3 regions of the Mycolicibacterium sp. TY81 genome follow, and region 2 is predicted to be linked to each of the others. Evidence: predicted binding sites of a transcription regulator. Region 2 holds the regulator's gene; each other region holds the start of a gene.
What was found. Region 2 encodes LexA, which represses DNA repair genes until DNA is damaged. Its sites were predicted from a motif close to CGAACANNTGTTCG; they were not measured.

Region 1 (10,310 bases), 1.8 Mb from region 2:
TACGGATTCGCGTCGGCGACGTGCTGCAAGCGCAGTCGCTGAAGCAATTCGTCTGTGCGGGACTCGATTTCGGGGCCGGTTCGCTTCAGCGCCCGTGGTCCCAAGGACAGTTCGTCGCGGACGGTACCGGTGAGAAACTGATGCTCCGGGTCTTGGAAGACACTGCCGATCCGGGTGAGCAATTCCTTCGACCGCCACCGGACCGGCTCGAGCCGGGAGCGCGGGGGAGCGAGCGCGGCGTCGGCCGTGAGCCGCCCGGCCGCCGGTCGCAGCAACCCGCCGAGCGTCAGCGCCAGGGTGGACTTGCCCGCACCGTTGGGACCGGTGACGACGGTGGTACGTCCGCGCCGGATCTCGAAATCGAGCCCGGTGTTCAGTGGGGCGTCGCCGTGCTGCCCCACCAAGAGGTCGGTGGCGCGAAGCAGGACGCTGTCGTCCCCACCCCGGCGCCTGGCGATCTCAGGCAGAGGGTCGCCCGGCACCCAGACGCCGGACCGGACCAGGTAGTCGTGTTCGCGTCGGATCGTGTCGTCAGGCGTACCGTCGGCGGTCACCGTGCCGTCGGCACCCAGGACGATCACGCGGTCGATGACCGGCAGCCATACGTCGGTGCGGTGCTCGATGACGATGAGCGTCGCGCCCGTCCGGCGCGCGGACTCGACGATCGCGTCGCGGACCTCGATGACGCCGGCGGGGTCGAGATTGGCCGTCGGTTCGTCGAGCAGGATCAGGCCGGGGCGCATGGCCACCACACCGGCCAGCGCGAGGCGCTGCTTCTGCCCGCCGGAAAGCTTCGAGGTGGGATGGGAGAGCGACGCATTCAGTCCGACCGCGTCGAGCGCCTGGCGCACCCGAGGCCAAATCTGATCGCGCGGAACGCCGAGGTTCTCCATCCCGAAGGCCACGTCGTCTCCGACCCGGGACAGGATCACCTGCGAATCGGGATCCTGCAGCACCATGCCGATGCGGGACCGGCGTTCGGCCGGCGGTGCACCATCGACGTGTAGCTGTCCCGCCTGACGGCCTTCCTCGGCGCCGCCGAGCAGTCCGGCGACGCCGTGCAGGAGTGTGGACTTCCCGGCGCCCGACGGCCCGAGGAGCAGCACCCGCTCTCCGGGCGCTATCGACAAATCGAGATCGCGCACAGCCCAATTCGCGCGCGTCGCATGCTGCCAACCCCAGCCGCGCGCGGTGACCGCAGCGCCGACGGAACGCGCCGCGTCCGTCGAGGTCCGCGCCCGGCCGCCCAGGGCGTTCACGACGCCGGGCTCGGTTCCAGACGTCCCGACGCGAAACGGCTGAGAACTCCGGTCCGGGCCAGGTTTCTCACCACGACCCATGACAGCAGTCCGGCAACGAGGGCGCCGGAGAGGATCGCCGAGGCCACATAGACCGCGGCGAAGCCGGCGGCGGAACCGGGGTACCACAGGATCAGGTCGTTGATGGCCAGGGCGATCCCGGCGACCGCTCCGGAGAGCACTGCGGTGGGCAGGCCCCACCGCCGGTACAGGAACACCGCGAAGACCAGTTCCGCACCGAGACCCTGGACCAGGCCGGATTCGAGGGTGAGCACACCCCACTGATTGCCGACCAGCGCCGAAATGGAAGCGGCGACGAGCTCGCCGTAGACGGCCGCACCGGGCTTGCGGATGACCAGAGCAATGAGCACACCGGCGAACAGCCACCCACCACCGAGCAGTGCCTGCAGACCGGGGAGCACTGCGCCGAGAGGCGCGCTGACCGGATTGGATGCGATGTTCCACAGCACGAAGATCAGTCCGGCAGCCGTCGCGAGCACACTCGCAACGACGATGTCGACGACGCGCCAGCGCAGTACCGGGCGATCAATGGTGGACGGGGTGCTCATACGTCTCCTTCATGCCGTCGCGCGGGACCGCGACGGCAACAAGTATGGACGGCCGGCACAACCGCTGTATGCCTTCGCGTCATCATGAGTATTTTCTGTATACAAAACAGCTTCAAATGTATTCTCGATGGAACGCAACACTTGGAGGACGGGTGCAACGGACCGCTTTTCACAGTGCATTTCGCGCTGACCTGTTGGCCGGCCGGTTCTCCGCAGCCGAACCCCTGACCGAGAGCGCGCTGACCGCCGCATACGGCGTGTCCCGAACTCCGGTACGCGAGGCGCTGAGCCGCTTGGAACAGGAGGGGCTGATCAGCCGCTCGGTCCGCGGCTATCGCATCCGATCGGGCTCGCCGGACGATGTCATCGAGATCTACGACGTCCGCATTGCACTGGAGAAAGCGGCTGCCGAGGCAGCATCGGCACGACGAACCGAATTGCAGGTCGCTCAGCTGGCGCAGCTGCACCAGCGCGCGGCCGCGGCTGAGGACGCGGCCGTGGCTCGGCAGCTGAATTCGCAATGGCACGAGGTGCTTTGGGCCGCATCGCACAATGCGACGCTCCAGGAAACGCTGACCAACCTCGTGGCCAGACTTCGCCTGTGTGACAGGGAGGCGATGCACAGGGACGATCTGGCCGACGTGGCGACCGAACACGAGGCGATCATGGATGCCATCCGGCGGCACGACTCGGCAGCCGCCAGTGCGGCCATCGCCACGCACCTCCAGCGGACCAAGCAGGAACGTCTCGATACGTTTGCGCGGCTCTACAGCCCGCCGCCACTGGCCCAGCGGTGAACCTCGGCAGCAGCGCTGTGAAAGGCTCAGTGTCCGAGCTGTTTTGGTGATCTGTCCGATTCGTTCTCGAGCCGCGATGCGCGGTGTTCAGTCTTTGTTTGCTGCAGGGAAATTCAGATGACTCCTGTGAAGGCGCTGTGATATCCCTTGGGGCATGAGTGATTTGACGCTGCGCTCGGTCAGCGACAGCGATGATTTCGATGCGTTCATGGCTACGTCGTACGGGGTGTTCCTGCAGGATCCGCAGCAGGACGAGATCGACCTGATGCGCGCCTTTACCGAGTACGACCGCATGTTCGGTTTTCACGACGGCACCCGTTGGGTGTCCACTGCCGGTGCCTTCGGGAAGCAGGTGGTGCTGCCCGGTGGGGCGACGACGGCCGTGGCTGCGGTCACCGCCGTCACGGTGTCGCCCAGTCATCGACGCCGCGGCCTGCTCACGGCGATGATGCGCCACCAACTCGAGGACATTCGGGCACGCGGCACCGAGGCGCTGGCCATGTTGTACGCATCGGAGGCCACCATCTACGGGCGCTTCGGCTACGGCATGGCAGTGCCGGTGGCGGAGCTCTCGGGCAAGGTCCGTGAACTGGGATTCCGCCCGGACGTCCAGCTCGGCGATGGCTCGGTGACGCACGTCGACGCCGAGACGTTGCTGGCCAACGGACCCGAGATTCATCAGCGCGCCATGGTGCAGCGGGCCGGACTGATGGAGCGGCCGGGTCCGTGGTGGGACAACTGGATTCACGACAACGAGCCGAGGCGCAAGGAGTTCGGCAAGCTTCGCTTCCTCCTGCATCGCGAGGCCGACGGCACCGCCAGTGGATTCGCCATTTACCGGCCCAAGGTCAGCTGGACCGACGGCGGCCAGCCCGACAGCGAACTCCAGATTCAAGAGGTGCTGGCCACCAATCATCGTGCGTACGCGCAGATTTGGCGCTATCTCCTGGATATGGATTTGATCAGGACCGTCGGATACGACGGTGCGGCAGTCGATGAGCCGCTCCTCAGCCTGGTGGCCGACCGGCGCGCGCTGGCATGCCAGGTCAGGGACGGCGTCTACGTACGACTGGTCGATCTGCCTCGCGCGCTGAGTCTGCGGAGCTACTCGGCTCCGGTCGACGTGGTGCTGGAGGTCACGGATGGGTTGTGTCCGTGGAACACCGGCCGGGTGCGTCTGCGTGGGGGTCCTGACGGCGCCGAATGCGAAACCACCACGGCACCGGCCGATATCGCGATCTCCGTGCGCGAGCTCGGCGCGGTGTACCTCGGCGGGGTGAATCTGCAGGCGCTGGCGAGCGCAGGGCTCGTTCGCGAGCTGACGCCGGGTTCGGTGCACCGCGCCGCCGTTGCCTTCGGCTGGCCGACCGCCCCGGGTGTGCCTGACGACTTCTGACTACTACGCGGTGCGCCTGGATATCAGGCGCACCGCGGGGTCGGCGGCGGCCAGTGCCTGCCGCAGTACATCGATCTCGTCGGCCGCGACCTGCGTGACGAAGTGGACCAGGGCCGCGTGCCGGTCGCTTCGTTCGGCAGCCTGCCCGAGTGCATCGACCATGAGACCGGCCACCAGCTCGTCGCGGCTGCGCGACGCGACGTAACGGTGCGCCCGGTCGTCACGCAATTGGTGGACGACGCCCGTCCCGGCGAGTCTGCGCAGCACCGTCATGACGGTTGTGTACGCGAGTTTGCGTTCGGCGCAGATGGCGTGATGGACCTCGCGAACGGTCTGTGGCCCGTCCGCGGCCCAGAGGTGATCCATCACCTCGCGTTCCAGATTGCCCAAGTGCCTCAGCATGGCCATCGTCCGTCCCTCTCTGGCGCCCTTTGGGATCTAGTCGCATGGGAGTCGGCCGAGTTCCCGCGGACCCAGCGCCTCTGGCGTTCGAACAAAGTTTCGAATATTCTGATGGGGTGGGTTGGCACAACGGGCCGCCGAGCTGGGCGGAGATGCAGCGGGTGCTCGAGGGTAAACCTCGGGTGGCCGGTGCTGCTCCGGAGTCGCCGGCCGACGGCGGTGACAGCCCGGCCTGGTCGCGCAAGCGGGGTGACTACCGACCGGTGAACCGCCCGGCCCGGCCGGGAACGTCGGTGCCGTACGCCGAGCTGCACGCCCATTCCGCATACAGCTTCCTCGACGGCGCCAGCACTCCGGAAGAACTGGTGGAGGAGGCCGTCCGGATGGATCTGCGGGCCATCGCACTGACCGACCACGACGGGCTCTACGGCGTCGTGCGTTTCGCCGAGGCCGCCAAAGAACTCGACATGGCGACGGTGTTCGGCGCCGAACTTTCGCTCAGCAACACTCCGCGCACCGAGTTGCCCGACCCGCCCGGCCCGCATCTGCTGGTGCTGGCCCGCGGACCCGAGGGGTATCGGCGGCTGTCCCGGGAACTGGCTCGGGCGCATCTGGCCGGCGGCGAGAAGGGCGTGCTGAGTTATGACCTGGACACCCTCACCGAAGCCGCCGGCGGGCACTGGCAGATCCTGACCGGCTGCCGTAAAGGCCATGTGCGCCAAGCCTTGTCGTCAGGTGGTGTGGAAGCGGCGGACAAGGCGCTGGCCGGCCTGGTGGACAGGTTCGGCGCCGACCGGGTGACCATCGAACTGACCCACCACGGACATCCGCTCGACGATGAACGCAATGCGACGCTGGCGGCTCTGGCCCCGCGGTTCGGCCTCGGTGTCGTCGCCACCACCGCCGCGCATTTCGCCGCGCCGTCGCGGGGAAAGCTGGCGATGGCGATGGGCGCCATTCGCGCGCGCAACTCGATGGATGAGGCCGAAGGCTGGCTGGCTCCGCTGGGCGGGTCGCACCTGCGGTCCGGGGCGGAGATGGCCCGGCTGTTCGCCCACCACCCGGGTGCGGTGGCGGCCGCCGCCGAACTGGGGGAGCAGTGTGCGTTCGAATTACGTTTGATCGCACCGAAATTGCCGCCGTTCGACGTACCGGAAGGGCACACCGAGATCAGTTGGCTGCGCAAGCTGGTGGCGGACGGAGCGGCCCGCCGCTACGGCTGGAAGCCCGAGGCAGACCGGGAGAAGGCGTACCGGCAGATCGAGCACGAGCTCACAATCATTGAACAGCTGGAGTTTCCCGGCTACTTCCTGGTGGTGCACAGCATCACCGAGTTCTGCCGAAACAGTGACATCCTGTGCCAGGGCAGGGGATCGGCCGCCAACTCGGCGGTCTGTTACGCCCTGGGCATCACGAACGTCGACCCGGTGGCCAACGAGCTGCTGTTCGAGCGGTTCCTGTCCCCGGCGCGCGACGGCCCACCGGACATCGACATCGACATCGAATCGGACCTGCGCGAGAAGGTCATCCAGTTCGTCTACGAGAAGTACGGCAGGGACTACGCCGCGCAGGTGGCCAACGTCATCACCTACCGCGGTCGGAGCGCGGTGCGGGACATGGCTCGGGCACTGGGGTTCTCGCAGGGGCAGCAGGATGCCTGGAGCAAGCAGATCAGCCGGTGGAACGGGCTCGCGGACTCCCCGGACGTCGAGGACATCCCCGCGGCGGTTGTCGACCTGGCACTACAGATCAGGAATCTGCCGCGGCACATGGGAATTCACTCCGGCGGCATGGTGATCTGCGACCGGCCGATCGCCGACGTCTGCCCGGTGGAGTGGGCGCGGATGGAGAACCGCAGCGTGCTGCAATGGGACAAGGACGACTGTGCCGCAATCGGTTTGGTGAAGTTCGACCTGCTCGGGCTGGGCATGCTCTCGGCCCTGCATTACATGATCGACCTGGCCAGGGACCACATGGGCATCGAGGTGGATCTGGCCAAGCTGGATCTGACCGAGCCGGCGGTGTACGAGATGCTGCAGCGCGCCGACTCGGTCGGGGTGTTCCAGGTCGAGTCCCGGGCCCAGATGGCCACGCTGCCGCGACTGAAACCCAAGAAGTTCTACGACCTGGTGGTCGAGGTGGCCCTGATCCGGCCCGGTCCGATCCAGGGCGGCTCGGTGCACCCGTACATCCGGCGGCACAACGGGCTGGAGGCCGCGGTCTGCGAACACGAGTCGATGAAGCCCGCGTTGGACCGGACCCTGGGCGTGCCGCTGTTCCAGGAACAGCTCATGCAGCTGGCCGTCGACTGCGCCGGGTTCACCCCTGCCGAGGCTGATCAACTGCGGCGGGCCATGGGGTCCAAACGCTCCACCGAACGGATGCGGCAGTTGCGCGGACGGTTCTACGACGGCATGCGGGAACTGCACGGCATCACCGGCCAGACGGCCGAGCGGATCTACGAAAAGCTCGAAGCTTTCGCCAATTTCGGCTTTCCGGAGAGTCATGCGCTGAGCTTCGCGTCGCTGGTGTTCTCCTCGTCGTGGTTCAAGCTGCACCACCCCGCGGTGTTCTGTGCGGCATTGCTGCGGGCTCAGCCCATGGGCTTCTACTCGCCGCAGTCGCTGGTGGCCGACGCCCGCCGGCACGGGGTGCTGGTGCACGGTCCGGATGTGAACGCCAGCCTGGCGTATGCGACGTGCGAGAACCGCGGCACCGAGGTGCGGCTGGGGCTGGGGACCGTCCGGCACATCGGGGACGAGTTGGCCCAGCGCATCGTCGACGAACGAAATACCAACGGGCCGTTCGCTTCTCTGCTCGACCTGACCGGGCGGGTGCAACTTTCGGTGCCCCAGGCCGAGGCGCTGGCGACCGCAGGCGCGCTGGGGTGTTTCGGCATCACCAGGCGCGAGGGATTGTGGGCGGCCGGGGCAGCGGCCGCGGAACGCCCCGACCGGTTGCCCGGCGTCGCGTCGGCCGGCGGCATACCGGCGCTGCCCGGGATGACGGAACTGGAGCTGGCGGCCGCCGATGTGTGGGCCACGGGTATCTCGCCGGACAGCTACCCGACCCAGTTCCTGCGAGAAGGCCTCGACGCGCTGGACGTGGTGCCGGCGAACAGGCTGCTGGAGGTGCCCGACGGCACCCGCATCGTGGTGGCCGGCGCGGTGACGCACCGGCAACGTCCGGCCACCGCGCAGGGGGTGACGTTCATCAACCTGGAAGACGAGACCGGCATGGTCAACGTGCTGTGCGCACCGGGGGTGTGGTCCCGGCACCGGAAACTGGCGCAGACCGCGCCGGCGCTGTTGGTGCGCGGCATCGTGCAGAACGCCAGCGGGGCCGTCACCGTGATCGCGGACCGGATGGGCCGGCTCGATCTGCGGGTGATGACCAAATCCCGGGACTTCCAGTGAGAGGGAGTCGGCCCGAATCACCCGAACGGACTCCCGGACCAGACGAAGTGGGTAATTTTGCCCAGTTCATTGACATAACGGCCGATTTGTAAAAAGCTGGATCTATGGCAGCCGCACGCTGTCGAGTAGTGTTACCGAGACCGCCGGTACCGCAAAATTACCGCGCATCCGTGATCGACTCAGGAGAGCCAGCATGCCCGCACCGTCAGCGCAGGTTTTCGATCGTCTGCGTCAACTGGCCGCCATTGAGAACATCGACGACCGGCCGACCCGCACCATCGACGAGGTCTTCACCGGTAAGCCGCTGACCACCATCCCGGTCGCGACCGCCGAAGACGCCGAGAAGGCGTTCGCCAAAGCGCGTGCCGCCCAGCGTGATTGGGTCAAGCGGCCGGTCGCGGAGCGGGCCGCGGTGATCGCGCGCTACCGCGACCTGGTCCTGGAGAACCGTGAGTTCCTGATGGACCTGCTGCAGGCCGAGGCCGGCAAGGCGCGGTGGGCGGCCCAGGAAGAGATCATCGACCTGTTCGCCAACGCGGACTACTACGCCAAGGTTGCGGCCAAGCTGCTCAAGCCCCGCCGCGTCGCGCCGCTGCTGCCCGGCCTGAACCGGACCACCGTCGCCTACCAGCCGAAGGGCGTCGTCGGCGTCATCTCGCCGTGGAACTACCCCATGACCCTGACGGCCTCGGACGCCGTGCCCGCCCTGCTCGCCGGTAACGCGGTGGTGCTCAAGCCGGACAGCCAGACGCCGTACTGCGCGCTGGCCTGCGCCGAGCTGCTCTACCGCGCCGGTCTGCCGCGCGCGCTCTACGCCGTGGTTCCCGGGCCGGGCTCGGTGGTCGGCACCGCGATCGCCGACAACTGCGACTACCTGATGTTCACCGGTTCCTCGGCCACCGGCAGCCACCTCGCCGAGCACGCGGGCCGTCGTCTCATCGGGTTCTCCGCCGAACTCGGCGGCAAGAACGCCATGATCGTCGCCAAGGGCGCCAACCTCGACAAGGTCGCCAAGGCCGCCACCCGCGCCTGCTTCTCCAATGCCGGTCAGCTCTGCATCTCGATCGAGCGCATCTACGTCGAGCGGGACATCGCCGACGAATTCACCCGCAAGTTCGGTGACCAGGTGCGCAAGATGCAGCTCGGTACCGCCTACGACTTCAGCGTGGACATGGGCAGCCTGATCTCCGAGGGCCAGCTCAAAACCGTCTCCGGCCACGTCGACGACGCAAAGGTCAAGGGCGCCAAGGTGATTGCCGGTGGCAACGCCCGCCCCGACATCGGCCCGCTGTTCTACGAGCCGACCGTGCTCACCGACGTCACCCCCGACATGGAGTGCGCCAACAACGAGACCTTCGGTCCGCTGGTGTCGATCTACCCGGTCGCCGACGTCGACGAGGCCATCGCCAAGGCCAACGACACCGAGTACGGCCTCAACGCCAGCGTGTGGGCCGCCTCGATCGAGGAGGGCGAGCAGATCGCCTCCCGCCTGCGGTCCGGCACGGTCAACGTCGACGAGGGCTACGCGCTGGCCTGGGGCAGCCTCGGTGCGCCCATGGGCGGCATGGGCATCTCCGGGGTGGGTCGCCGGCACGGCGCTGAAGGCCTGCTGAAATACACCGAGTCCCAGACCATTTCGACGTCGAAGGTACTCAACCTCGACCCGCCGTTCGGCCTGTCGAAGTCGCTGTGGCAGAAGTCGCTCGTGCCGATCGTGCGCGCAGTGACGAAGCTGCCCCGGCACTGACGGTGGCGAGCCCGCCGCCACGGGGTGACGGCGGGCCGGCGGTAATGTGCGGCTATGACGCTGAACCTCACCGCTGACGAAGTGCTGACCTCCACCCGATCGGTGCGCAAGCGACTCGACTTCGAGAAGCCCGTGCCGCGCGAGGTGATCATGGAGTGTCTGGATCTGGCGCTGCAGGCGCCGACCGGCTCCAACGCCCAGGGTTGGCAGTTCGTCTTCGTCGAGGACGCGGCCAAGAAGAAGGCGCTGGCCGACATCTACCGCGCCAACGCCACGCCGTACCTGGACCTGCCCAAGCCGGAGCGCGGCGATATCCGCGACCAGCAGATGGACGCCGTGATGGGCTCGGCCAAGTACCTCAACGAGAACTTCGAGAAGGCGCCGGTCCTGATGATCCCGTGCCTCGAGGGGCGGCCCGACGGGATGGACGCCGGCATGCAGGCGTCGTACTGGGGCTCGCTGCTGCCGGCGGTGTGGAGCTTCATGCTCGCGTTGCGCTCCCGCGGTCTCGGCTCGGCCTGGACGACGCTGCACCTGATCGGCGAAGGGGAGAAGCAGGCTGCAGAACTGCTGGGGATCCCGTTCGACAAGGTCACGCAGGGCGGACTGTTCCCGATCGCCTACACCAAGGGCACCGATTTCAAGAAGGCCCAGCGGCTGCCGGCCGAGCAGCTCGCGCACTGGG
Region 2 (10,310 bases):
CACGGCCGGTTCCTCGACCCGCACACCCTGGTCATCGAGGACCCCACCCGCGACGAGAACGTCAACATCAGGGCGCGGTATGTCGTCATCGCCACCGGTACCAAGCCGGTCCGTCCGGCCGGGGTGAAGTTCGACGAGGAACGCGTCCTGGACTCCGACGGGATCCTGGACCTCAAGAGCCTGCCGCAGTCGATGGTGGTGGTCGGCGCGGGAGTCATCGGTATCGAGTACGCGTCGATGTTCGCGGCGCTCGGCACCAAGGTGACCGTGATCGAGAAGCGCCCGACAATGCTGGACTTCTGCGATTCCGAGATCATCGAGTCCCTCAAATTCCACCTGCGCGACCTCGCGGTGACCTTCCGGTTCGGCGAAGAGGTGACCGCGGTGGACGTGGGTCCCGGCGGAACCTTGACCACGCTCGCCAGCGGAAAGCAGATCCCCGCCGAGACGGTGATGTACTCGGCCGGCCGGCAGGGGCAGACCGAGCACCTCGACGTCGGCCAGGCGGGCCTCGAGGTCGACAGTCGCGGAAGGATTTTCGTCGACGACAACTACCAGACCAAGGTCGACCACATCTACGCCGTCGGTGACGTCATCGGCTTCCCGGCGCTGGCCGCGACCTCGATGGACCAGGGCCGGCTGGCGGCGTACCACGCGTTCGGCGAGCCCTGTAAGGGCATGACCGACCTGCAGCCGATCGGCATCTACTCCATTCCCGAGGTGTCGTACGTCGGCGCCACCGAGGTCGATCTCACCGACAGCTCGATTCCCTACGAGGTCGGGGTGTCGCGCTACCGCGAACTGGCGCGCGGGCAGATCGCCGGTGACTCGTACGGCATGCTCAAGCTGCTGGTGTCCACCGAGGACCTGACGCTGCTCGGCGTGCACATCTTCGGCTCCAACGCGACCGAACTGGTCCACATCGGCCAGGCCGTGATGGGGTGCGGCGGGACGGTGGAATACCTGGTCGACGCCGTCTTCAACTACCCGACCTTCTCGGAGGCCTACAAGGTCGCCGCGCTCGACGTGATGAACAAGCTGCGGGCGCTGAACCAGTTCAGACGCTAGGCGCTGCAGCCGTCGTCAGGGGCGCCGGTGGCGCGGTCCGCGGGACCGCCCTCCTGGGCTCGCTGATACAGCAGCTGGATCTGCACATCGAAGGGTGACGAGTACGACACGTCGTTGCCGCTGCAGCCACCGCCCTGCAGGCCGCCGACCACTCCCCTGACCTCGGTCGCCGACACCCACGGCGAGCCGCTGGTGCCGTCGACCAGGCCCGGGCAGCGCAGCGCCGGGAACCCGCGGTCGGGGCGTGATGTCGGCGCACTACAGCTGACCTGGTCCCCGCCGTCACCGAGCGGGTATCCCGTCACCGTGATCGGAACGTCGGGGCCCGGTGCGGCGCCGAGCACGAAGCCGCCGCCGGCGTGACGTTCCAGCGTCTCGGTCGTGGCCGCGCCGCCGTGGCTGACGCGGGCGATCGCGTAGTCGGCGGCCGGGTCCTGGCTGCGAACCCAGCGCGGGTCCAGGTACACCGCATCGATGTGCCAGAAGTCGCCGGGCACACCGCCGCGGTAACCGGGCGCGAACGTCGCGTCGAACGCCGCGTCGAGGCAGTGTGCGGCCGTGATGATCAGATTCCCGGCCAGCGAGTCGAGGACCGCGCCACTGCAGGTGTGCACGGAATCGCTGCCCAGGAACACCGCTCCGACGCGCGGATCGGGCCGGGGTCCCGGGACCACGGCCGCGCCGGCGGCGACCGTACCGGGGTCGCCGGCACGGGGATCGGCCTTGATCGCAGGCGGGCTGCACGCGGTGGCCAGCAGCGCGGCGAATGCGCTCACGGCCAGTCGGGTGCGAAGCATCTGTCCGATCTTGCCCGATACCGACGGCACGAGCAGCACCTGGTGCACCATGCGTACTGCGGGCCGACACCGGGAACAACACAAGAATGCGCGACACTTGTAGGAGACACATCCGGCGAGATGTGAACGCACGACGGCAAGGAGTGTGAAGGTGAGCGAGCACGACGGGAACGCGCGCAACGCGAGCGGCCAGCGGCCCGACAACAGCCGGGGCCAGCAGTATCAGCCCGAGCAGAGCGGTATGTACGAGCTGGAATTCCCCGCGCCCCAGTTGTCCGCCGCCGACGGCCGCGGACCGGTGATGGTGCACGCCCTCGAAGGCTTCTCCGATGCCGGTCACGCCATCCGGCTGGCCGCCGAGCACCTGAAGAACACGCTCGACACCGAACTGGTCGCGTCGTTCGCCATCGACGAACTGCTGGACTACCGGTCACGCCGGCCGCTGATGACGTTCACCACCGACCACTTCACCAAGTACGACGATCCCGAACTGAACCTGTACGCGCTGCACGACACCGCCGGGACGCCGTTCCTGCTGCTGGCCGGGATGGAGCCGGATCTGCGCTGGGAACGTTTCATCACGGCGGTGCGGCTGCTGTCCGAGCGGCTCGGGGTCCGGCAGATCATCGGGCTGGGCGCCATCCCGATGGCGGTCCCGCACACCCGCCCCGTCACCATGACGGCACACGCCGGCAACAAGGAGCTGATCGCCGATCACACGCCGTGGGTTGGCGAGGTACAGGTTCCGGCCAGCGTGTCGAACCTGTTGGAGTACCGGATGATTCAGCACGGCCACGAAGCTCTGGGCTTCACCGTGCATGTGCCGCACTACCTAGCGCAGACCGCGTATCCGCCCGCCGCCGAGGCGCTGCTGGGTGAGGTCTCCCGGATCGCGTCGCTGCAGATTCCGCTGCACGCGCTGTCGGAGGCGGGCGCCGAGGTGTACGCCAAGATCAGCGAGCAGGTGGAGGCCAGCGCCGAAGTCGCTCAAGTGGTCAGTGCACTGGAACAACAGTACGATTCGTTCGTCGCTGCTCAGGAAAATCGGTCGTTGCTGGCACGTGACGAGGAACTACCCAGCGGCGACGAACTCGGCGCACAGTTCGAGCAGTTCCTCGCCGAACAGTCCGGTGACGGATTCTCCGATCCCCAAGCCGGCGACGACGGCACTGTCGGCGACTGACCACGCGGTCGGCTTGGCCGACACCATGGGAAGGAGCTGGGACGATGTCCGATGGAAAGCCCAACCTGCACTCGGTGCGCGACGTGACGCCGCGGCTGGAGTACCGCACCATCCATGGTTACCGCCGCGCGTACCGGGTGGCGGGCTCGGGGCCGGCGATCCTGCTGATCCACGGCATCGGCGACAACTCCACCACGTGGGAAACCGTTCAGACGCGCCTCGCCCAGCGGTTCACCGTCATCGCCCCGGACCTGCTGGGCCACGGCCAGTCCGACAAGCCGCGCGCCGACTACTCGGTGGCGGCGTACGCCAACGGCATGCGGGACCTGCTCAGCGTGCTCGACATCGAACGCGTGACGGTCGTCGGCCATTCACTGGGCGGCGGCGTGGCCATGCAGTTCGCCTATCAGTTCCCGCAATTGGTCGATCGCCTGGTGCTGGTCGGTGCCGGCGGTGTCACCCGCGACGTGAACATCGCACTGCGGCTCGCGGCGCTGCCGCTGGGTACCGAAGCGCTGGCACTGTTGCGAATCCCGTTGGTACTGCCCGCCCTTCAGCTCGCCGGGCGGCTCGGCGGAGCGCTGCTCGGGTCGACCGGCCTGGGCCACGACCTGCCGAACATGCTGCGCATCCTCAACGACCTGCCCGAACCCAAGGCCTCGTCCGCCTTCGCCCGGACCCTGCGCGCCGTGGTCGACTGGCGCGGCCAGGTGGTCACGATGCTGGACCGATGTTATTTGACCGAAGCCATTCCGGTGCAATTGGTTTGGGGCACGCAGGATGCCGTCATCCCGGCCGCCCACGGAGAACTCGCCCACGCCGCGATGCCGGGCTCCCGGCTCGAGTTCTTCGACAACTCAGGACATTTCCCGTTTCACGACGACCCCGACCGGTTCGTGAAACTCATCGAGGAATTCATCGACACGACGGCGCCGTCGGTCTACGACCGTGATGCGCTGCGCGGACTCCTGCAGACCGGCGTCACCGCGAAGTCGATCGACGCCCCGCAAGATACGAAGTATGCGGTTCTCGACGCCATGGAGACCGACGAGCGCAGCGCGACCTAGCTGCCGTCAGCCCGACGACGTCACACCGCGGTGCGCCCGCAGCGCCTCGATTTCGCGTTCGAAGTCCTCCGCGGACGAGAAAGAGCGGTACACCGACGCGAACCGCAGATAGGCGACCTCATCGAGGTCACGCAGAGGACCGAGGATCGCCAACCCGACCTCATGGCTCGGCACTTCGGGAGATCCGGTGGCCCGCACCGCATCTTCGACCTTCTGCGCCAACTGGTTCAGGGCATCGTCGTCGACCTGCCGCCCCTGGCAGGCGCGCCGTACGCCCTTGATCACCTTGTCCCGGCTGAACGGTTCGGTGACGCCGCTGCGTTTGACCACCGCGACGACTGCGGTCTCCACCGTGGTGAACCGGCGACCGCACTCGGGGCATGACCGGCGACGCCGAATCGCCTGCCCTTCGTCAGCTTCTCGTGAATCGACCACACGCGAGTTCGGATGCCGGCAGAACGGACAGTGCATCACCGCTCCTTCGCCGCACCGACAATCGACCGTTTCGAACGGTCTCGAGCCTACCCGTGCCGCTCTGACGCGGCCGGGCGCCGTGCCGATCGACGCGCGCACGGACTGTCCTCAGCCGACCGGCGCGATCAGCGTCTGCCCGGCGTTCAGGGCCACCGACGGCAGCTTGTTCAGCTCCTTGATGCGGTCGACGACGGCACTGACCGGCGCGTCGGGCGCCACCCGCCGCGCGACCTGCTGAATCGACTCCCCCGTCTGCACCCGGACCACCGCGAGCTGCGCGGGCACGGAGGCCGTCGAAGAAGTCGGCTGGACCGCCTCACCGAACTGCGCCACCAGACCCAGCCACACCGTGATCCCGGCCGCGACCAGGGCCAGCATCACCGTGGTCAACGGGGTGATCGGATTGCGGCGGTGCGAGGCACGCGACGTCAGCACGCCCGTACCCCGGTGCCGGAAGGCCGCGCCCGAGGGGCGCGCGCCGGCCGGCCGCAGCCGGGCCTGGCGGTGCCGGTTGACATCTGAACGCCGAGGCACGGTGCGGACGACGACGTCGGTCGGGTATTCGCGGGTGATGACGGTCATGTCGGTTCCTCTCAGGAGTTCGTACATAGGTTCGATCGCTCTTGTGTTCGACTATATCGCCCAAATGTTCGAACGGTAGAACATGTGATCGAACTGTTGCGAACGATACGACCACCCACCGACAAGTTCCGTTCCCCGACTCCGCCACCCCTTTCACGACGTCACCACCGGGTCACGCCCGCGACACGCCGAGCCGCCCGATCTCGAACACATGTTTGATGAATCGGGTGCGCTGGGCTAGATTCGTCTCCATGAGCGACAGCACCGATACCCCGGACACACAGGCAGGCGGACGGTCCAGCAGCCTCACCGAGCGCCAGCGGACCATCCTCGATGTCATCCGCACCTCGGTCACCACGCGCGGTTATCCGCCCAGCATCCGGGAGATCGGTGACGCCGTCGGTCTCACCTCGACGTCGTCGGTGGCCCACCAGCTGCGCACCTTGGAGAAGAAGGGCTACCTGCGCCGTGATCCGAACCGCCCGCGCGCGGTGGACGTGCGCGGCGCGGACGATTCGACCGGAGCCACCATCACCACCGATGTCGCCGGTTCGGACGCGCTGCCCGAGCCGACCTTCGTCCCGGTGCTCGGCCGGATCGCGGCCGGTGGCCCGATCCTGGCCGAAGAGGCCGTCGAAGACGTCTTCCCGCTCCCCCGCGAGCTCGTGGGCGAGGGCTCGTTGTTCCTGCTGAAGGTCGTCGGCGAGTCGATGATCGACGCCGCGATCTGCGACGGCGACTGGGTCGTCGTGCGGCAGCAGAATGTGGCCGACAACGGCGACATCGTCGCGGCGATGATCGACGGCGAGGCCACGGTGAAGACCTTCAAGCGCACGAAGGGCCAGGTGTGGCTGATGCCGCACAACCCGGCGTTCGATCCGATCCCGGGCAACGACGCGGTCGTGCTCGGCAAGGTCGTGACCGTCATCCGCAAGATCTGACGCCCGCCAGACCTACAGATGAGCCCCGCTGCAGTCGCTCGCAGCGGGGCTCAGTCGTGACTCCGGTCAGCCGCGGATGAACCCGTTGGTGACCGCGAATTCCTCACTGGCAAACCAGATTTGGACAGGGGCCTCGGCATATCCGGGAGATCCCGGCACCCAGTACAAACCCGACTCCGTGTTGGCCTTGATGTCATAGCCCTCGGGCGGCTCGGCACCGGTGGCCACACGGAACGACATCTGGGCGGTCTCGGGTTCCTCGGCCCCCAGCGCATGGTGTCTGCCGCTGGCGGGACCGGCCACCACCGTCTCCTCCGGCGGTGTCGCGACCGCAGGCGGCTCGTTCACAGGAGGCTCGTCCACGGGCGTCTCGGTGGCCGGTTCCGCTGCCGGGGTCTCGGCCGCCTCGACCTCGGGGGCCTGTTCGTGCGGCTCGGGCGCGCGCTCGTCACCGGCCTGGGAGTCGGCGTCCCGGCCGTCGGCCGGCGCTGCCCAGACGCGGTCGCCGGGGTCCCGGGGCCGTAGGCCCGCGAAGCCCGCCAACCCGGCCGCGGTGAGGCCTGCCGCCGCACCGCCGCGACGCAGGGCGTCGGGCAGTTGCACCGATGTCGTCGGCTCGTCGGCGGATTCGTCGGCGTCCGGCTCCGGCTCCGGCTCGGTGGGCTCGGCCGCGTCCACCGGCTGGGCCTCGGCTTCGGCCTGCGCCTCGGGCACCTCCTCGGACCGCTCACCCTCGGCCGTCTCGGCCGGCGTTTCAGTGGGCTGTTCGGCCGTGAAATCCGGGTACACCGTCGGCGCGGTGTCGATGACATCAGGGTTGCTCTGGAACGCGGGGCCGCCGTGCGGGTTGTCGAACTGCTGGTCCTCGGCCGCGTACTCGTCGCCGTACTCGCTGTCGGCGCCGCCATCGGCATACTGCGGGTCGCCGTACTCGCCGTCGCCGAACTCGTGGTCGTCGTAGTCGTACGCGTCCTGGTCGTCGATGGCGTCCTGACCGGCATTCCGCCGGCGCCGCAGCAGTGCCGCGATCACGATGCCGACCACCACCAGCAACAGCGGGATGATCGCCAGCAGCCACCACCAGTGGAACTGGTACCACTTGCCGGACTCATCGGCCTGCGAGGTCACGCCACCCGGCAGATCGACACTGGGCACCTGGAGGCCGCTCAGTTGCGACGCCAGCTCGGCGGGCTCGGTGCTGAACGCCCGGGTGGACTTGTTCCACGAGATCGAACCGCCGGTGAACTTCTGGCTGACGACGTCGCCCTTCCAGGACTCGTCGGCCGTGGGTACGCCGAGCTTGCCGGTGGCGCCGCCGAGCTTGTCCCACGCCGCGTTCATCGCGCCACGGACGACGAACGCGCCGTGCTCGGGCGTCCAGAAGATCGCCGGGTTGTCGGCTGCGGCGAAGGTGGCGATCCGGCTCGTCGGGGAAATGCCGCCGTCGGTCTCGTTGCTCGCCGGGAAGCCGAGATCGCCCTGCGGTCCGCCGGCCGCGCGGTACTTGGCCAGCACATCGCCGGTGATCGCGTGCGCCCCGGTTGCCGGCGAATAGAAGATGGTGCCGCCGGCGAAGTTCTGTGCCACGCCGTCGCCGACCTTGTACTGGGCCCCCTGCTCGTCGCCCAGCGTGCCCTGCGGCCCGCCGGCCGCCCGGCGCGCCGCGGCGATGGCCGTCGTCGCGTCGCCCGGCACGTCCAGCCCGGTCAGTTGGCCTGCCAGGTCAGCGGGCGTGGTGGTGAACGTCTTGGTCTTGGCGTTCCAGCTCACCTCACCGCCGGTGAAGGGCTGGGTGACGACGTCGCCCTTCCAGGACTCGTCGGCCGTGGGTACGCCGAGGGTGCCCGCCGAACCGCCCAGCTTGTCCCAGGCGGCGTTGATGGCGCCGCGAACCACCCAGGCGCCATTGTCGGGCGTCCAGAAGATGACCGGCTTGTCGGCCGCGCTGAACGTGCTGTTCCGGCTGTCGGTGGCCTTGCCCGCACCCTCGTCGATGGTCGGGAAGCCGAGATCGCTGTCGGCAGCGCCGCCCAGCGCCTGGTACTTGTCGAGAATCGCGCCGTAGATGAGATGAGCGCCGGTGCTCTCGCTGAAATAGATCTTTCCGCCCGCGAAGTTCTGCGCGAACCCCGCGCCGACCTGGTAGACGTCGCCGTCCTTGGCGCCCAGCTCACCTGTGTCACCGCCCGCGGCATCCCAGGTGTGGGATATCGCCGCGTCGGCGTCGCTTTCCGGTGTCGCAAATGCCGTCGGCGCCATGAGCAATGCCACCGCGACAGAAAGGGCACCGATACCAGCCCATCCGCCGCGGGTTCGCAGCCCGGTCATCGAATTCCTCCCGCGGTCGGCAAAACTCCGGACACAATTCCGTCAGACAAACTCTCTTGATCGAGAGATTCTGTCAACTTTGCTTCAGTTCATGCCCATAGTGCGGGATATCCGGCGGTGACGCACCAGTGTGTCGCGGATCGATTTGCGAATAAATTCCGCATGGTCAATTAGTTAAACGCCCAATCCGCGCCCGATGATCTCCTTCATGATCTCGGTGGTGCCGCCGTAGATGGTCTGGATCCGCGAGTCCAGGAATGCCCGCGCAATGGGATATTCGCGCATATAGCCGTAGCCGCCGTGCAACTGCAGGCAGCGGTCCACCAGCCGGACCTGCGCCTCCGTCGAATACCATTTGGCCATCGCCGCCTGGTCGATTGTCAGCTTTCGATCGAGATGCAGGCGAATGAACTCGTCGACCATGATTCGGACGGCCGTGGCCTCGGTCGCCAGTTCCGCCAACACGAATCGACTGTTCTGGAAGCTGCCGATCGGCTTGCCGAACGCCTTACGCTCCTTGGCGTATTGCAATGTCGATTCCAGCACCGCCTCCATCGCCGCAGCAGCCATCACGGCGATGGAAATGCGCTCCTGGGGCAGGTTCTGCATCAGATAGACGAATCCCATGCCCTCGACGCCGAGCAGATTCTCGACCGGGACTTTGACATCGGTGAACGACAATTCCGCGGTGTCCTGCGCGTCGAGGCCGATCTTGTCGAGGTGACGGCCGCGTTCGAAACCCGCCATGCCACGCTCGACCACCAGCAGGCTGAAGCCCTGTGCGCCCTTGTCCGGATCGGTCTGTGCGACGACGATCACCAGGTCGGCGTGAATACCGTTGGTGATGAACGTTTTCGAGCCGTTGAGCACGTAGTGGTCACCGTCCCTGACCGCGCGGGTCTTGATGCCCTGCAGGTCACTGCCGGTGCCCGGCTCCGTCATCGCGATGGCGCAGATCAGTTCGCCACTGCAGAACCCGGGCAGCCAGCGCTGCTTCTGCTCGTCGTTGGCCAGCTCCAGCAGATACGGCGCGATGACGTCGTTCTGCAGCGTGAAGCCCAGACCGCTGTGGCGTCCCGCCGCGGTCTCCTCGCTGACGATGACGTTGTAACGGAAGTCCGGGTTCCCGCCGCCGCCGTACTCCTCCGGCACGGCCATGCCGAGAAAGCCCTGCTTACCCGCCTCGCGCCAGACCTCGCGGTCGACGATCTTGGCCTTCTCCCATTCCTCGCGGTAGGGCTCGGCGTGCCGGTCGAGGAACGCGCGGTACGACTCCCGGAACAACTCGTGCTCAGGTTCGAACAACGTGCGGTCGTACTTGATGACACCCATGCGAGACCTCCGGTACTGGATAAGTTTGCACCAACTTATCCCAACCGGACGGTTGGTTGTGAGCGGGCCCACACCCGGCGCGTCGCCGGGCACGAACTACCGCGACTGGCTACGTCCCGACTGGCTACGTCCCGACTGCGAACGGCCCGACTGCGACTGCGCACGACCCGACTGCGCACGCCCGGGCGCCTGCAGACCGCCCGTGCTGCGGCGGCGGCGACGCTGCGCCTGACCCGCGGTGGCCGTCTTGGCCGGCCGGTTTCCGCCGCGAGGCGCGGGCGCCTCCTTGGGTGCGGGCGCGCGGTACGGCGCGATCTCGCCGACCAGCGCCTGCACCGACGCAGAATCGGCGACGACCTCCTGCGGACGGGCGGTGATACCGGCCTTGCGCAGCAGCTGCTGGGCGTCCTTGCGCTGCTCGGGCAGCACGACGGTGACGACGTCGCCGGCGCTCCCGGCTCGGGCCGTACGGCCCGAGCGGTGCAGGTATGCCTTGTGCTCGGCGGGCGGGTCCACATGGACCACGAGTTCGACCTCG
Region 3 (10,310 bases), 1.1 Mb from region 2:
GCGATCTACAACCCGGCCTCGAAGACCCGCACCTGGCAGGTGGCCGCGATGCAGGATCTGCTGCTGGAGTACCGCGACCCGAACACGCCGGTGATCATCGGTCGCGACGTGGCCGGGCCGAACGAAACCGTGCGCGTGGTGCGCCTGGCCGACCTCAAGCCGGCCGAGATCGACATGCGCTGCCTGCTGATCGTCGGCTCGTCGCAGACGGTGTGGCACAGCACCCCCGAGGGCGACCGGGTGTTCACCCCGCGGTATTACCCCCACTGATTCGATTGGGCCACTAGGGTTTCCGGACATGAGCGAAAGCCCTCGAGTCACGCGCCTGGTCATGTACAAGCACGGCATGGCGCTGGTCGAACGCAGTGGCCCGGTCGACGGTGATTTCGCCCTGACGTTCCGCCACGCCCAGATGAAGGACGTGCTCAAGTCGCTGTCGGTGGTGGGTACGGGTACCGACCTGGCGGTCGGCGCGGTCTCGTTCGACACCCCCACCGACCCGCACAGCCAACTGGGTGGCCGCGGGGTGCAGATCGAGTCCGGCAATGCGCTGCGCGGACTGTTCGACGGCCTGCGCGGCCGCACCGTCGAAGTCGACTGCGGCGCCATGCGCCATCGGGGCGAGGTGATCGGCGTCGACGAATCGGCGAAGTACCGCCAGGTGCTGGTCCTGCGCACAGACGCGGGGTCGGTCAGCCTGATCGAACTGGCCGACGTCGCTGCCGTCACGCTGGCGGAGGAACCATCGCGCGACAACCTCGAGTACCTGCTGGACCGGTCGCGCGCGCTGACCGCGGGCCAGAATTGCCAACTGGGCGTACAGGTTCGGGGCAGCGGGACCGTCCAGGTGTCCTACGTGGTGCCGGCGCCGCTGTGGCGGCTGTCGTACCGTCTGGTGCGCGATGGTGACGGCCTGGTGTTGACCGCGATGGGCATCGTGCACAACCCGGTCGACGAGGACCTCACCGACATCGCGTTGACGCTGACCACCGGCGAACCGGTCTCCTTCGACATCGACCTGTACGAGAGCAAGCACGCGTATCGGGAGGTTGTCGAGGAAAGCCGCCGCGGTGCGGTGCCCGTGGCCGCCGCCGCGAAAACCCGGTCGCCGGCCGAGGTATCGGCGGCGATGGCGATGCCCGCACCTGCCGGCGCCGGGTTTTTCGATGCGTATGCCGACGCCGTCGACGATGTCGAAACCGCCGACCGCGGTGAGTATTTCGAGTACCGGCTGAGTACCCCGGTGTCACTCAAACGCGGCGGCGCGTCGATGATTCCCCTGGCGGTACAGGCCGTGGACGGCGTCCGGCGCGAACTGGTCTGGACCGGCCATGACCGCTCCCCCGAGATCGTCCTCGTCTTCACCAACACCGCGGGCATCGTGCTCGAGGAAGGCCCCGCCGTCATCTACGAGCAGGACGCCTACGCCGGCGAAGCGATGGTGCCCTTCACCGCCCGCGACGCGAAGGTGCGGCTGCCGTTCGCGAAAGACCTTGCGGTGCGGTGCCGGCACACCTCGACCGTCAGCGACGTCACCGCCCGCGTGCGCCTGGCCCGCGCCGCGCTGGTCCACGAGCAGCGGCGCGAGCGACTCCATACCCTGCGGGTCGAGAACGACCATGCCGAACCGGTCGAGGTGATCTTCGAGATCGTCCGTTTTCAGGGACACCGCGTGGAAGCGCGGGACAACGTCACCGCGATCGCCGACGACGGGACCAACCACCGGATCACGGTCACCGCGGCCGGCCACGGCGCCGTCGAAGCCACGGTGCTGGAAAGCTGGCCGCTGTCCAGCGAGATCGACTACGAGCACCTCGCGCCGGGTCAGCTCGAGGAGTGGCTGGCCGACCGGTCCCTCGACGCCGCCACCATCACCGCGCTCGGCGAAGTCCTGGACAAGTGGGCGACCGCCGAGCGGCTGGAGTCGGGCGCCGAGCAGGTCGAGGCCGCGCGCTCGGGTGACTACGAGGCGCAGAGCCGAATCTCCGAGCAGCTCAACGTCCTCGGCACCGACGGCCCCGAAGGCGAGCTACGGCGCCGGCTCATCGTGGACCTCGAGTCGCTGCGGGACCGCAGCACCGCGCAGGGCGAGAAGGTCCGTCAGCTCCGCGACGACGCGGAAGCGCACCGGCGGGCCGCTTGGGACGAACTCCAGCGTCTCATCGACGCGCCCTGACCCACGCTTCGGCTTCGTCGACGGTAGCGGCAGTCGCCACGCTTCCGGGCAGCGCCGGGCGGTCCACCATGATCACCGGAACATTCAGCGCCGCAGCGGCATCCAGCTTCGCGCGCGTCATGCCGCCGCCGCTGTTCTTCGTGACGAGGGCATCGATGCGGTGGTCACGCAGCAGCGCCAGCTCGTTGTCGTAGTCGTACGGGCCGCGCGACAGCAGGATGTGGTGCTGCGGCGGCAGCGTATCGGCATCCGGCGGCGTGACGGCACGGATCAGGAACCAGGCGTCCGACGCGCGGAAAGCCGTCGTGCCCGAACGTCCCGTGGTGAGGAAGACCCGTTGGTAGCCGCGGTCTTCGACGGTCTGCGCAGCCTGCCGGTCGTCGGCGACGACGATGGCGTCGCCGTGCGGCCACGCCGGCCGCGCCAGGACCAGGTGCGGCAGTTGCAGGCCGGCGCAGGCCCGGGCGGCATTGGCGGTGATGGTGGCGGCGAACGGGTGCGTGGCGTCGACGACGGCGGTGATCTCGTTGTCCTGCAGGTAGGTTCGCAGGCCGTCAACGCCGCCGAAGCCGCCGATCCTGACCGGGCCCACGGGTAGCGCCGGGTCGGGCACGCGACCGGCCAGGGAACTGATCAGCTCGATGCCGGGGTGCAGCCGCTTGGCCAATGCCCGCGCCTCGGACGTCCCGCCCAGGAGCAGAAGCTTCACCGGTCACCTTCCCAGTGCCCGCGACACGGACGTTCCGCCCGCGACACGCCGTCGGCGGCGTGCCGAACGTCTATCTCGCGGGTTGTTGCCAGTGGCGGCTCCGCCATCAATGTGTCGCCCCGCGGCGCCGGCCGCTCGAATACAGGTAACTGTCGGTGAACCCCTGGGCACCCAGCGCGTCGCCGACGAAGATCACCGCGGTCTTGGTGATGCCCGCCGCTTTGGTCCGCTCGGCCAGCTCGGACAGGGTGCAGGTGATGACCTGCTCGCTCGGCCAGCTGACGAAAGCCACCACCGCGCAGGGAGTTTCGGGGCAGTACCCACCCTCGAGCAGTTGGGGGACGATGTTGTCGATCTGCGCAGCCGCCAGGTGCAGCACCAACGTGGCACCGGGCTTGGACAGGGACACCAAATCCTCGCCGTGCGGCATCGCGGTCGACAGCGTCGCGACCCGGGACAGGGTGACGGTCTGGGCCACGCCGGGCACCGTCAGCTCTCGCCCGAGTGCCGCGGCGGCAGCGGCGAAAGCCGGTACGCCGGGCACGATTTCGTAGTCGATACCGAGCTCGTCCAGCCGGCGGCACTGTTCGGCCACCGCGCTGTAGATCGAGGGATCCCCCGAGTGCAGGCGCGCCACGTCGAGTCCGGCTTCGTGTGCGGCGACCAACTCGCCGATGATCTGCTCCAGGTTGAGCGGACCGGTGTCGACGATCCGTGCGTCGGGCGGGCATTCCGCCAGCAGGTCGTCGGGCATGATGGAGCCGGCGTACAGACAGACGCGACACGACCGCAGCAGCCGCTGCCCGCGCACGGTGATGAGATCGGCGGCGCCGGGTCCCGCGCCGATGAAGTACACCGTCATTTCTTGACCACCGTCCACTGGGTTATCGGCAATGCCGGGCGCCAACCGGTGAAGCCACCGAGCGGTTCGCCGTGATAGTGCTGGAAGCGGCGCAGTTCGCCGCCCAGTTTCGAATAGAGCTGCACCACAAAGGCTTCCGACTCTGCCGTCACCGCGTTGGCGACCAGCCGGCCGCCGGATTCGAGCGCGTCGAAGCAGGCGTCGAACAGCCCCGGTTGGGTGAGGCCACCACCGATGAAGATGGTGTCCGGGCCGGCCACATCCTGGAATCCTTCCGGCGCCGCGCCGCGCACGTCCACGGTGACGCCGAACTTGGTGACGTTGTTGGCGATCCGCTCGCGGCGCACCTCGTCGCGCTCGAACGCGACGGCCCGGCCGCCCGATGCGCGACACCATTCGATCGCGATGCTGCCCGACCCCGAGCCGATGTCCCACAGCACGCGGCCGGGGCGCGGCTGCAACGCGGTCAGCGCCAGCGCCCGAATGGTCTGTTTGGTGATCTGCCCGTCGTGATCGAAGGCCGTGTCCGCCACGACCGTCCCGATGCGCAGGTCGGGTGCGTACCGCACAGCAATGACATTGAGTGCGTCGACGTGCGGGGCACTGGCGTCCCACTCCCCTGCGGTCATCGTGGTGATGCGTTCGGCCGGGCCGCCGAGCTGTTCCAAAACCGTGAACTCCGATTGGCCACGACGGGTTTCGGTGAGCAGCCGGGCCAACGCCCGCGGGGTGTCGGCTCCCTTGGACAACACCACCGCCCGGCCACCGGGGCGGATGGCGGTTTGCGGTGCGGCGTTGACGAGGCTGATCACCTCGGTGTCCTGCACGCTCCAGCCCAGTCGCGCGCACGCCAGCGTCACCGAGGACACGTGCGGCAGCACCGTCACACGGTCCCGGCCGAACAGCCGGATGAGGGTTGCGCCGATGCCGTGCAGCATCGGGTCGCCGGACGCCACGACGTGCACGTCCCCCAGCCCGTCGAACAACGTGGGCAGGGCCGCCAGCATCGGCGACGGCCAGGCCCGCCGCTCGGCGGTGACGTCGGCGTCCAGCAGGTCCAGCTGTCGCGGACCGCCGAAAATCACTGTCGCGCTGTGTAGTTCGCCCCGGGCGGCCTGGCCCAGTCCGGCCATCCCGTCGGCGCCGATGCCGACGACGGTGATCTTGCCTTCGTTCTCCGTCATCGGTGCCCTCTGCTCTTCGCGCAAGCGCTCATCGCGGCATCTTCCGCCAGATGGCGTTCGGCACAAAACGAGTCGCGAAGATCAGCGGGCGGATACCCCACGGCACCCAGACCGCGGCCTTGCCCTTGCGCAGCGCCGTCGCGGCAGCTTCGGCGACCTGCGCGGGCGTGCTCGACATCGGTGCCGGGTCCATGCCCTCGGTCATCCGGCCGATCACGAAGCCGGGTCGCACGATGAGCAACTGGATGCCGGTGCCGTGCAGCGCGTCGGCCAGCCCGCACGCGAAGCCGTCCAGGCCCGCCTTGGCCGAACCGTAGACGTAGTTGGCCCGGCGGACCCGCGCGCCGGCGATCGACGAGAACACCACCAGCCGTCCCCGGCCGGCGGCGCGCATGCGCTGCGTCAGCAGCGTCAGCAGGTTCACCTGGGCCACGTAGTCGGTGTGGACGACGGCCACCGCGTGCGCGGCATCGTCCTCGGCCCGGGCCTGGTCACCGAGGACGCCGAAGGCCAGGACCGCGGTACCGATGGGCCCGTGCCCGGCTTCGATCGCGCTGACCAGCGCGGCATGCGAGGTCAGGTCGTCGGCGTCGAACTCGCAGGTGTGGACCTCCGCGGCGCCGGCCGTGCGCACCGCCTGCACCTCGTCCACCAGTTGATCGGCCCGGCGCGCGGCCAGCACCACCGTGTTGCCCGGCGCCAGCCGGACGGCCAGTTCCAGGCCGATCTCACTGCGGCCGCCGAAGACGACGACCACCTCGCCGCCGGTATCCGCCGTGTCGTTCACGGCTGCGATTATCACCTGCGCTACTTTTGGTGATGATGGCGAAGGCAACGACACGGCTCACCAGTGACGCGCTGGCATTCCTCACCGAGCGTCATCTGGCGATGCTGACCACCCTGCGGTCGGACAATTCCCCGCACGTGGTGGCGGTCGGTTTCACCTTCGACCCGAAGACCCACATCGCGCGCGTCATCACCACCGGCGGTTCCCAGAAGGCCCTCAACGCCGCCCAGCGCGGTGTCGCCGTGCTGAGTCAGGTCGACGGTGCCCGGTGGCTGTCCCTCGAAGGCAAGTCGACCGTCAGCAACGACGCCGACGACGTCCGCGACGCCGAACTGCGCTACGCCCAGCGCTACCGCACGCCGCGGGTGAACCCGCGGCGCGTGGTGATCGAGGTCCGCATCGAACGCGTCCTCGGCTCCAGCGAGCTGCTGGACCGCGGCGAGGCGTAGTCCGCTTTTCAGTCTCGGCTCCGGAGACCTGCCGATTGTGGTGACGGTCCGACGCCCAGCGCAATCGCTCTGATTTCAACGGTTCCGGGTGACACGTGTGCAGGTGCCGCAGCGGATGCGGCACCGCCGGCGCGACGTGGTGTCGTGCCGTTGAGCGTCAGTGACGCTGTATCACCTTGCGGGACTGTCACTTTCGCCACCCTCGTCTCCGCTCTCCGCCGGGTAGAGCGTCGGATGCCAGTAGTGGTTGGTTCTTGGCTGGCCCACATCTAAGAGTGGTGGTGGGGTCCAGTGGATGCGGCCGTCGGGGCCCATGGTGGTGGTCCAGCCGCCGGTGTCGGCCAGGCGATTGTGGGGCCCGCAGGCCAGGGTGAGGTTGGTGATGTCGGTGGGTCCGTCATCGCGCCAGTTGGTGTTGACGTGATGGGCCTGAGAGCGCGATGCGGGGGCGGTGCAGTTGGGTTTGGTGCAGCCCAGGTCGCGGGCGAACAAAGCGAAACGTTGGGCGACAGTGGCGGTACGACGTGCTCGGCCCATGTACAGCGGTTGTTCGGTGTGGTCGTCAAAGACGACGAGGTAGTGGTCGGCTCCGGCGGCGGCCATCTGAACCAGGTCTTTGACCGGGAGTTTCGTGCCGGTGTGCGTGAGCGCCATGCCGGTGCGCTTCTCGAGGTCGGTGACGGTACAGGTGCCGATCACCGCGACAGGAAATCCGTTGTGTTCGCCGAGCATGCCGGTCTTCAGGATCATGCGGCCGACCATCTTGTACGCGTCATGGCGGCGCTGGGCGGCGGTACGGGTGTCGTTGTCGATCTGTTCCTGGGTCGGTGTACCCGAGATGCAGGGCACGGCGTCGGCGGGGTTGCACATGCCGGGGGCGGCCCATTTGTCGTAGATCGCATCCCAGTAAGCACGGGTCTCGGCGTCGATGGTGCCGCTGACCTCGGAGGTGCCATCGGAGCGCTGCTTGCCATGGTTGATGGCGCGTTTCGGGTCGGGTTCAGAGTCGTCAGGCTCGGGCCCGTCCTGATCCAGCCGATACAACAGATCAGCAGCGACTTTGCGGAGGTCCTCGGGGGTTTTGATTCGGGCATCGGCCACCAGATCCGCCTCACACTGGGCGAGAGTGACCGGGTCGGCCGCCCACAACGGCAACTTCCCGAAAAACCAGCTGATCACCTGCACATGCTCACCGTTGATCGCACCCCTCACCGAGCGCGGCGGCGACCAGCTCCCACACCGGACCCAACGGCTCCCCGGTGATCGCCGAGCGCGGACCCAAATTATCCGTATCGCGGACCCGGCGGCGGGCCTCCTCCCGACTGATCCGCAACCGCACATGCAACACCTCAGGCCAATCCTTGGCCCCGATCCCCTTGGCCGCGGCCTGGGTCTGTGCCGCCGCCAGAATCTGGTGATCGACAGCCTCGGCCGCACACCTCAAGGTTTCGCGGCGGGACTGCACCTCCAACAGCGTCCGCACGTCCAGGCCGGTGTAGTCGAGATTGTTGACCGCCACGACCGCGTCCTCGAGCGCCGCGTAGGCGGTCAGGACAGCGGCACGGTCGGAAGGCATATTCGAACAATAGTTCGACTCGCCGACAATTCGGTGTGCCGAAAGAGACCCTAGTTGCCCAGCGTGACCAGCGCAAACAAAGTGACCAAAGTTTTTTGGCGCACGACGACTCAGGACAAGAGCAACCTGATTGTCGGCCAGCACTCGGTCGGCGAGATGTCCGCAGACGCGACACCGAGACTGCAGCCATCAGCAAAACCGACCACCAGACGGCCACGGTCCACAACTGCGACAACTATTCGTCATAAGATGCTCAGCGTCCCCAGACCGGCAGGAGCATCGATGGCACGCGGCACTCCGCTGGAAGACAGCGCACGCGCAGGCTCACCGCCCACCGACCGCGTCGTCAGCATCATCGAACTCCTGGCGCAGCAGTCCGAACCGAGTTCGGTGGCCTCCATCGCGTCCCGACTCGACCTCAACCGCGCGACCGTCACCTCGATCCTGCTGGCGCTGGAGCGCGCGGGTTGGGTTGTGCGCCTTGCCGATCGGAGCTACACGCTCGGACCGGGCATGCTCGGCGTCGCCGAGGCCGTGCGCAATGCCCTGCCCCTGCCGGAGAACCACACCGAGGTCCTGCAAAACCTGGCAGATGCCACCAAGTGTGGCGTGTCGCTGGCCATGGTCGGCACCACCGAGATGACGTTCGTCAGCGTGGTGCGCGGCGTCGGCCACATCCCGGGCGGTGTGAGTGTCGGCGTCCGCCTGCCGTTGACGCCGCCGGCCGGTGCGACGGTGATCGCGCGCCGCGACGCGGCGAGCCAACAACAGTGGCTGGCCGGGGCACCACAGGAGCAGCGCGCCGAGTTCGGCAACCTGCTCGACCAACTCCGCAGGGACGGCGTCGCGATATTCGATTTCGGCGATTCCAGCCCCGAGGTGCTGGGCGTACTGGGCGATGTCGCCGAACTGCTCTCCGAGCACCCCCGGCGCAGTGCGCTCCGGCAGCGCGTTTTCGAGACACTGGTCAGCCTCGGCGGTAAGCCTTACAGCACAGCGCAGCTCGAGTCCCCCGAGCCATTGGCCGTGAGCTATCTGAGCACCGCCGTGGACAACGCGGCCGGCCATCCCGCCTACGAGATACAGCTCGGGCCGCTGGATCCGTCGGTGAGCGCCGCCGATCGCGCGCGGTACATCCACGAATTGCGCTCGGCCGCAGCAAAGCTCAGCCAGCACTAGTCATCACCACTGCGCCACCCGCCGGTCAACCGGCGGGCACTTTCGCGACCCACTCACCGGAAATCAATGCTTGCGCGGCTGTCGCCGGGATGCTTACCATCTGCCCGTCGCCAATTATTTGTCACTCAACTGACAACTATTCGTCACTATATCGGGAGCATGGATGGACACAGCGACGACGCTGCATCGCATTGGTAGCTCGGCCGGATCGGGTCACGCCCGGTTCATCGGCCGCGTAGGCGCACTGGCCGTTGCCCTCGGAATCGGCATCGCCGTCGCGAACAGTCCTGCCATCTGCCTCGCCGACACCGGCGCCAGCACCAGCACCGGCACCTCCGCGTCGTCGACCGACAAACCGTCGCCGGCCACCAAGCCGAAGGCGGAGAAACCCACCAAGAAGGCGAAAAAGCCCAAGCACCAGAAGGATTCGGCGGCCAAGAGCGATCAGGACGCAGCCGCCGCCACGACACCGGACCAGCCCGGGGACACCGAGACCCCGAAGCCCGGCGACAGCGACACCGCCGAACAGAAGCCGGCCACGACGAAGCCCGGGTCCGGCAACCCGGCCGAAACCGCGAAGCCGACAATCAAGAAATCCCGGCAGAACCAACTTCGCAACGCGGTACCCAAACCTGCCGTGTCGGTCCCCCAGTCGACCGCCGCGACGAGCCAGACCAAACCCAAGACGAACCCGGCACCCGCCTCGACCGCGGCGGTCACCGCCGCGAAACCAGCTGCCGCGCAGGCACCTTCAGTGGAGTCCGCCGCCAACACCGTCTCGACGGCCCTGTCCACCGCCGCGACCAAGATCAACACCCTCACGGCGACAACGCATCCAGTCTCCACGGCGGCCACCGGCGGCAACTTCGTCACGCACGTGGTGTCGAGCCTGCTGGGCGCAATCGGGTTGGTCCCGCACGCCGGAACCAGCCCCGCCGCTCCGCCGCAGGCGCCGGTGTTGTGGACCCTGTTCAGCTGGATTCGCCGCGAGATCGGCAACACCTTCTTCAACTCCTCGCCGCTCATCAACTACAAGCAGACCGAGACCAGCCAGACTTTCGGTGGTGTCATCAAGGGTGACTTGAAAGCCACCGACGCCAACGGCGACAAGCTCACCTACACCGTCGACAAGGGCCCGACGAAGGGCAGCGTGACGGTCCGTCCGGACGGCACCTTCACGTACACCCCAAGCGACGCACTGGCATTCAGCGGCGGCACCGACTCGTTCACGGTCACCGTCGACGACCGGCCCGGCAATCCGTTCCACATCAACCTGCTGAAGCTGTTCCAGCCGAACGCCGGCGCCACCACCACCGAGACCGTCACCGTCACGGTGAAGCCGACCAGTCCGCTCGGCACCGCCGACCAGATCGCGCTGGAACAGAAGG

Region 1: KI240_RS16920 (error-prone DNA polymerase) is a predicted target of LexA. The motif match lies at 4,551-4,564, and genes of this name have one in related genera.
Region 3: KI240_RS31370 (DUF222 domain-containing protein) is a predicted target of LexA. The motif match lies at 7,747-7,760, and genes of this name have one in related genera.

Annotation. Positions count from the first base shown of each region.
Region 1 covers NZ_AP023362.1:3,523,149-3,533,458, reverse strand. The annotation lists gene KI240_RS16945 (ABC transporter ATP-binding protein) at 1-1,259, opposite strand, end outside; gene KI240_RS16940 (ECF transporter S component) at 1,256-1,867, opposite strand; gene KI240_RS16935 (GntR family transcriptional regulator) at 2,062-2,664, shown strand; gene KI240_RS16930 (GNAT family N-acetyltransferase) at 2,819-4,060, shown strand; gene KI240_RS16925 (BlaI/MecI/CopY family transcriptional regulator) at 4,064-4,468, opposite strand; gene KI240_RS16920 (error-prone DNA polymerase) at 4,579-7,878, shown strand; gene KI240_RS16915 (succinic semialdehyde dehydrogenase) at 8,072-9,625, shown strand; gene KI240_RS16910 (nitroreductase family protein) at 9,680-10,310, shown strand, end outside.
Region 2 covers NZ_AP023362.1:1,756,066-1,766,375, reverse strand. The annotation lists gene sthA (Si-specific NAD(P)(+) transhydrogenase) at 1-1,068, shown strand, start outside; gene KI240_RS08450 (trypsin-like serine peptidase) at 1,065-1,916, opposite strand; gene KI240_RS08445 (proteasome assembly chaperone family protein) at 2,107-3,048, shown strand; gene KI240_RS08440 (alpha/beta fold hydrolase) at 3,093-4,115, shown strand; gene nrdR (transcriptional regulator NrdR) at 4,122-4,586, opposite strand; gene KI240_RS08430 (LysM peptidoglycan-binding domain-containing protein) at 4,698-5,171, opposite strand; gene lexA (transcriptional repressor LexA) at 5,423-6,112, shown strand; gene KI240_RS08420 (sunset domain-containing protein) at 6,179-8,440, opposite strand; gene KI240_RS08415 (acyl-CoA dehydrogenase family protein) at 8,615-9,772, opposite strand; gene KI240_RS08410 (DEAD/DEAH box helicase) at 9,869-10,310, opposite strand, start outside.
Region 3 covers NZ_AP023362.1:2,812,970-2,823,279, forward strand. The annotation lists gene KI240_RS13445 (precorrin-2 C(20)-methyltransferase) at 1-270, shown strand, start outside; gene KI240_RS13450 (hypothetical protein) at 299-2,176, shown strand; gene KI240_RS13455 (cobalt-precorrin-6A reductase) at 2,160-2,885, opposite strand; gene cobM (precorrin-4 C(11)-methyltransferase) at 2,992-3,747, opposite strand; gene cbiE (precorrin-6y C5,15-methyltransferase (decarboxylating) subunit CbiE) at 3,744-4,931, opposite strand; gene dprE2 (decaprenylphospho-beta-D-erythro-pentofuranosid-2-ulose 2-reductase) at 4,960-5,718, opposite strand; gene KI240_RS13475 (F420-dependent biliverdin reductase) at 5,751-6,167, shown strand; gene KI240_RS13480 (HNH endonuclease signature motif containing protein) at 6,339-7,346, opposite strand; gene KI240_RS31370 (DUF222 domain-containing protein) at 7,357-7,743, opposite strand; gene KI240_RS13485 (IclR family transcriptional regulator) at 8,026-8,922, shown strand; gene KI240_RS13490 (Ig-like domain-containing protein) at 9,086-10,310, shown strand, end outside.